DNA from 2 places in the Idiomarina sp. D18 genome. Region 2 is predicted to be linked to the other one. Evidence: predicted binding sites of a transcription regulator. Region 2 holds the regulator's gene; the other holds the start of a gene.

Region 1 (3,395 bases), 700 kb from region 2:
ACGTTTGACTACTTGATGGGCAAACACGACGATTGGCAACATATCGGCGTACAGGGCTTACATGATTGTGCTGCTCGTTTAATGAATCTGCCCGAATTGGCAACCGCGATTACTGAGCATTACACAAACTATGCGCCCACGGTACAACGTTATTTAGCGGAGGCGCTAGAACAACACTCAATACCCGCAAAGTTGCGCGACTTCTATCTGAACGAGTTGACCGAAGCGAATGAGACACGTGCGTTATACGCTCTGCGGTCGTTAGCGAGCATGAGCAACGATAAACGTGTGCAAAAAGCAGTAATGACCCTATTAAAGCAGCCAATCGACGCCAATATATTAACGGTCGTGGGCGCTCGTTTATGGCCCACACTACAAAATGAAGAGCTACTCCGATTGTACCTTGATCGCATTGCTGAGCTTCAACAGACATGGTTTCAGGCGTTATTCGAGGACGCTGTTTCACTGCCAGAATTGCGCCCTTTAGTACTGCGTAAAATAGCCCAAAATGATATTTCTATCGAGGTCAAGCAGCAGCTCCTAAAACTTAAGACGCAACAAGCCTCATGATCACTCTATTTGATGTACTATTATTCTTACTATTGTTGTGTGTAATTTGGTTGTTCTGGCAACACCGACGTCAAACGGAGCATGCCTACCAACACGCGCTTTGGTATTGCAAGCAACAGAGACTGCAAATGCTAGATTTAGAGAAAGTCAGCACGCGTTGGTCTTTTAAAGGTCGTCATCCGGGCTGGCGAAGCCGCTTTGTGATGGGCTTTAGTAGTGACGGCACTTCACGTTATGAAGGCACGTTAACCTTGCATAATAGTCAGTTAATTGCCGTCGATCTCCCGCCTTTTCGTGAACCCAACTAATCGACGTTCAGAGTGAGCAGTGCGCCGGGTACGTCATGAACGTCAACAGCGTGCTGCTGCGTAAAGCCACAACGGTTGAAAAACGTTTGTTGTTGCTGATCAGAAGTAAATACCGCCAACTGTTTAACGCCACCGCGTTCAACACTCTCCTGTAACGCTGCTTGGCACAGTAACTGCCCAATACCTTGGTTTTGATACTGTTCGGCGACACCAATGAAAGAAATCAGATAGCAGGGTTGATCTTTGAGTAATGACTTTATTTGGCGCTCTTTATCAAGTACGTAACGCGTACTTACCCAACCTGCTGTCAATAACATCGAAATGTACCAGTTCCATCGGCTGGTAGGTCCGAATTGATGTTCAACCTTTGATAGACATACGACACCTAACAGCGCTTCATCATGCATCGCCGCGATAATGGGTTGCCCATTGTCCCACTGAGCAATCAATTCCTCGCGTATCGCTGCGCGTAAACGCTTTTCATAGTCCGCTTTGTCGGCTTGAAAGATACGCTGCATAAGCGCATCATTTTGGTAGGTTTGAAACAATAAGGACGCTACGCTATTGAGCTGACATACGTCCAGCTCTACAAGCTCAACGTCCTGTGTTGATACGGCAACTTCGGTTGGCATAGCAACTCTCCTATTACATAGTACGCTATCACCAACCTACTCTGATTACATCACCTTGTCGAGTGCCAATTGGCCGGTCCCAATCATTGACCCATTCTTAAATACAATCGGGGTACACTCATCTTTAGTGGTCATACCGTCTGCGTGAACACGTTGCGTCCGGTAAAAAAGCACTTGATACTGGTCGCCATCCTCGGTCCATCGTTCAGTAAAATCAGGTGTGCCGAGCTTATTACGGACAGACTCAAAATCAGCATTTAAATTTAATTGAGCAATTGTCTGACGATTGCCCCGCTCGTCGTGAATTTGATCATACTGTGGATCGTCTTTATCCCAGCTAGGCTCACTCACAACAATACATCCCGACAGTGAGAGCGTCATCATTCCCGCAAGTCCAGTCAATGCAAGCTTTCTGAATTCCATCTTCAATCTCCGATTTTTAGTTATTTTAAGAATTGTGCTCATTTCGCGCACTCACGACAAATTAAGCAAAAATCGCACCAAAATAATAACCCGTTGTTTTTAATGCATTTAATGATGTCTCACTTTACTTTAAGCTCGCATTGCTTAGTCATTTTCACCACTATGTGGCTGACATTGCAATAAAAATGTAGCGAGATCGACCGCTAAGGTTTGGTGCTGTAGCTTCCCTAACCACTCAAGTGCGACCTCTCCTGTGGAGTTATCTATCGAGACCAAGCAATCATCATGTTCATGTAAAATACCGATAAAAATCGTGATAGGCTGCTTCAACTTGCGCTTCATCAAAATGTGCCCCGTCAGATTTTGCAGCAGCCGTTCAGCATCCTCTTGGCATTGCGGCATCAACAATTCAAAGCCCATTGACGGGGTTGTCTCACCAGTTGCAAAAGCGAGACTGAGATCACCGCTGAACCAATCGCCAAATAATCGTTTTACACTGTCATGAAACCGCATGTCTAATGCTGACTCTAACGTACTAAAGTCTTGCACTTCATCACGCTTTACAGGCCGCCAAATAACCTGCTCTTCACCTATTCGTTGCTGATAGATCTTAGCATCCCACTCTTCAACCCATTCGGTTTTGGGTTCAGGGATCACTTCGAGGTAGCGCTCTAACAAAACGCTAACGGCGTGTTCAGTTGATACGGAGTTCATCTGGTGCATTTCCTTTTATCAGCGTAAAATAGATTTAACTAATTTAGTTTACCATGGAGCGCATCAATGCAAAAAAACGACCCACTCGCTCACCTAAACTTGGGTAAAGCCACTGATTACCCAACCACATACGACCCGAGTCAGTTGCATGCTGTAGCTCGCGAACTTAATCGCACCCCCATTGGGATAACTCAAAAACTACCGTTTGATGGTCAAGACGACTGGACGGGATATGAGGTCTCATGGCTGAATAATAGAGGCTTACCGCAAGTCGCTATTGCTGAATTTTCTGTGCCCTGTGATAGCCCTCATTTAATTGAATCAAAGTCATTTAAACTCTATTTAAATAGCTTTAACGAGAGTCGGTTCGAAGACTGGCAAACTGTTGCGGATATCATGCAGCACGATTTGTCGACCTGCGCCGGTGCTAATGTCTTAGTCAGCTTAAGTTCTTTAGATGAATTAAGTGGCACGCCGATAAGTGGCTTACCAGGGGCGTGTATTGACGAACAAGATATTGAAGTAAGCACCTACGATTACCAACCGGACCTATTAACAGTCGATAGCTCGATCATTGAATCAATTTCAGTGCATAGCCACTTACTTAAATCAAACTGCCTAATTACTAATCAACCTGATTGGGGATCAGTTTACATACATGGCGTTGGACCACGTCTCGATCGCGCAAGCTTACTACGCTATCTGATTAGTTTTCGACGACACAACGAATTTCACGAACAGTGTGTGG
Region 2 (3,395 bases):
GATTAATTAGACTCTCAAAAATGTCATGTTTAGTAATTCCCACAAGTTTAGGAGCTGCGATGGCGCTGATAGTTTCTAACAAACGCTTTTTGCTTGCACCCTCGACTGCACATTTGGTGCAGTCGGGGCTCAAAAGATCGGACAATTGCATGATTTAGTGTTTTTTCAACTTTTCTTTGTGTTTAATCACTTGGCGATCGAGCTTGTTAATAAGCCCATCGATTGCCGCGTACATATCTTCGTGTTCTGCATCGGCGAAAATCTCTCCGCCATTGACGTGAAGCGTAGCTTCCGCTTTTTGAATCGTTTTTTCAACATTTAGGATGACGTGAACGTTGTTTATGTGGTCAAAGTGGCGCTCTAGTTTGGCAAATTTTGTATCCACGTATTCACGCAACGCGTCGGTAATATCAATGTGATGACCTGTTAGGTTGATTTGCATAACGTCTTCCTTCTACGGTTGAACAATATTAAAGCAGACTCTTCCGCTGGCTTGAAGAGGGAATATTGAGCGATTCGCGATATTTCGCGATCGTTCTCCTAGCTACTTGGATTCCCTGATCTGCGATGAGTTCAGCAATTTTGTTGTCGCTTAATGGTTTTGCGCGGTTCTCCGCGGCAACCAATTTTTTGATTAGCGCTCTTATAGCGGTACTTGAACACTCACCTCCTGTTTCGGTACTCACATGACTGGAAAAGAAGTACTTGAGTTCAAAGATGCCGCGGGGACAATGAAGGTATTTCTGAGTTGTAACGCGCGAAATCGTACTTTCGTGCATATCTACGGCTTCTGCGACATCATTCAGAACCATCGGCTTCATTGCCTCCTCACCATGCTCAAAAAAGCCTTGTTGGCGTTGAACGATACAATGTGCAACTTTAAGTAGCGTGTCGTTTCGACTCTCTAAGCTTTTTATAAACCAGCGTGCTTCCTGTGTGTGCTGCTTTATATACTGAGAGTCTGCACTTGATTTTGCCTGCCGACTCAGTGCTGCATATTCTTCGTTCACTCTTAATTTAGGTACGCTATCTGGATTTAATTCGACCACCCAACGACCATTCTTTTTAACCACGGAGATATCAGGGATAACGTATTCAGTTGGCTTTTGGTCGATTACATCTCCGGGATAAGGATTCAAGGTTTGAATCAACCGTAATGTACTTTTTAGTTCGGCCTCATCTATTCTTAGCTTGCGTTGCAGACCTTTGTAATCCCTTGCACCCATAAGTTCCATGTAATCGTTAATCAGGGTCAATGCCAGATTTTTATGGGGTGTTTCATCATTTAGTTGTTGTAATTGAATACTCAAACATTCTTGGATCGTGCGCGCCCCAACGCCGACCGGGTCAAAGCGCTGAATTCGCTTTAGCACCATAGCGACTTCTTCGACGTCAACCTCGGGGAGTGCAATGGCCTCAACGAGCTCTGTAACATCGGTCGTGAGATAACCGCGCTCATCGATAGACTCAATAATCGCGGTGGCGATAGCCGCATCCTCGTCGGTAAAGTGAGATAGCTGCATTTGCCATAACAGATGGTCATGCAGGGAGTCGTTGGTTTCGCCTTGGTAAACATCATGTTCACCATCAAATGACTGGCTAGAGCTTAAGCTGCTGGAGGGCGTGGTTGAGGTATAGGTATCGTCCCAAGTGCTGTCTAATGGTAAATCGTCAGGCAGAGATTGCTCGTTCAGCGCATCAGACGTTTCTTTTTGGCTATCGTCATTTTTAGCTTGTTGAGAAGACTCTTGAGGCGCGTCGTCGGCCTCGTTCTCTACCTCAAGTAAGGGGTTACTATCTAAGGCTTCTTGAATCTCAGCTTGTAGATCGAGCGATGAGAGTTGCAACAACCGAATGGCTTGTTGTAATTGTGGGGTCATCGTCAATTGTTGACCCATTTTTAGTTGCAAACTTTGTTTCATCTGATTATCCCGGCCTCACTTGTGCTCCGTTACAAGGTGAACTGCTCACCGAGGTAGACATCTTTAACCTGTTGGTTTGACAATACGCTATTTGCATCACCGCTGGCAATCAGTTCCCCGTGACTAACGATATAAGCATGCTCGCATACTGACAACGTTTCGCGCACGTTATGGTCGGTAATCAACACGCCTATGCCACGGTGCTTGAGGTGTTCGATAATTTTTTTGATATCCAAGACTGAAATGGGGTCAACACCTGCAAACGGCTCATCAAGCAATATGAACGTCGGATCAGCGGCAAGCGCTCGAGCAATTTCAACCCGTCGCCGTTCACCCCCCGATAAGCTCATGCCTAAACTGTTAACAATATGCCCGATATTGAACTCTTCTAATAAAGCGTCGAGCTTTTCTTCTCGTTCTATCGTTGTAAGCGATTTGCGAGTTTCGAGGATAGCCATTAAATTATCGCGCACTGTCATTTTGCGAAAAATAGACGACTCCTGTGGTAAATACCCAATGCCTCGTCGAGCGCGTTCGTGCATAGGAAGCAACGTTAAATCATGTTGGTCTAGCTTAATACTGCCTTTATCAGAATTCACTAAGCCAACAATCATATAGAAGGTGGTTGTTTTACCCGCACCGTTAGGTCCTAATAAGCCGATCACTTGCCCTTGACTTACTTCCAAGCTGACATCTTTAACGACTTGGCGTCGGTTATATGATTTAGCGAGGTGCTCGACAGATAATTTCGCCATTTATCATTGCTCTTTTTGCTGTTGTTCGGTTTCAGGCTGCTCTTTCTCAGACTGCTTGTTGGGGTTAAAAATGGTGGTTACGCGTTCGCCCGACTCTTTTGAACCGCGCGCTGAAACGTGCTGGTTTGTCAGGTCATAAACGATAGTGTCGCCGCGCGATAAACTACTGCCTTGCGTGATCTGTGCGTTGCCCTTGAGTTCGATACGCCCTTGACTCTGAAAGTAGGTGATTTGGTCGGCTTCTGCACTGATTTCGGTGCCGTTTTCGAGTAGCTGCGTATAAACAGCAGGGCGACCGTGGGCGACAAAAGTGTCAGCTTGATCTTTAGCTTCACCGCCTGAGGCCTCTAAACGGTCGGCTTCAATACGTAACGACCCTTGTGTGACGATAACGTTATCGGTCAGCAACAACTGGTTGTTTTTAATATCAAAGTGCTCGTGTCCTGCACTTACTTCAATCGGCTTTTCGAAGTCCGACTCACCTTGAGCGACAGCCAATTGACTCACTGCTGCAAGACTAGCGAGGATTAAAAACCGTTTTAACATGACGTTTTAACTCCATAGTTTCTGCGTACAAGTCGGCATTGAGCCCGTGACCTTGTACCGCAATCTGGGGTCCCGAAATCGTGACGGGATAATCTGTGTTCATCGTTTCAGCGGGTATATCGATGACTAAGTATTCGGTGTTTACACGTTTAATAGAAGTATCAGGTTGCAG

What was found. The regulator sigma-54, encoded in region 2, starts transcription at its own class of promoters, with help from an activator protein. The targets are predictions, from matches to a motif close to GTTGGCACGNNNNTNGNNT.
Region 1: the regulator sigma-54 is predicted to act here: its motif matches at 1,997-2,015, upstream of AC3AP5_RS06870 (DUF3192 domain-containing protein).

What each region holds. Positions count from the first base shown of each region.
Region 1 is NZ_CM173240.1:1,419,774-1,423,168, forward strand. Features, by position in the region: gene AC3AP5_RS06855 (DUF3549 family protein) at 1-570, shown strand, start outside; gene AC3AP5_RS06860 (DUF3301 domain-containing protein) at 567-878, shown strand; gene AC3AP5_RS06865 (GNAT family N-acetyltransferase) at 875-1,510, opposite strand; gene AC3AP5_RS06870 (DUF3192 domain-containing protein) at 1,556-1,933, opposite strand; gene AC3AP5_RS06875 (SecY-interacting protein Syd) at 2,078-2,647, opposite strand; gene queF (NADPH-dependent 7-cyano-7-deazaguanine reductase QueF) at 2,714-3,395, shown strand, end outside.
Region 2 is NZ_CM173240.1:2,124,575-2,127,969, reverse strand. Features, by position in the region: gene ptsN (PTS IIA-like nitrogen regulatory protein PtsN) at 1-151, opposite strand, end outside; gene hpf (ribosome hibernation promoting factor) at 155-442, opposite strand; gene AC3AP5_RS10270 (RNA polymerase factor sigma-54) at 471-1,922, opposite strand; gene lptB (LPS export ABC transporter ATP-binding protein) at 1,952-2,677, opposite strand; gene lptA (lipopolysaccharide transport periplasmic protein LptA) at 2,681-3,223, opposite strand; gene lptC (LPS export ABC transporter periplasmic protein LptC) at 3,195-3,395, opposite strand, start outside.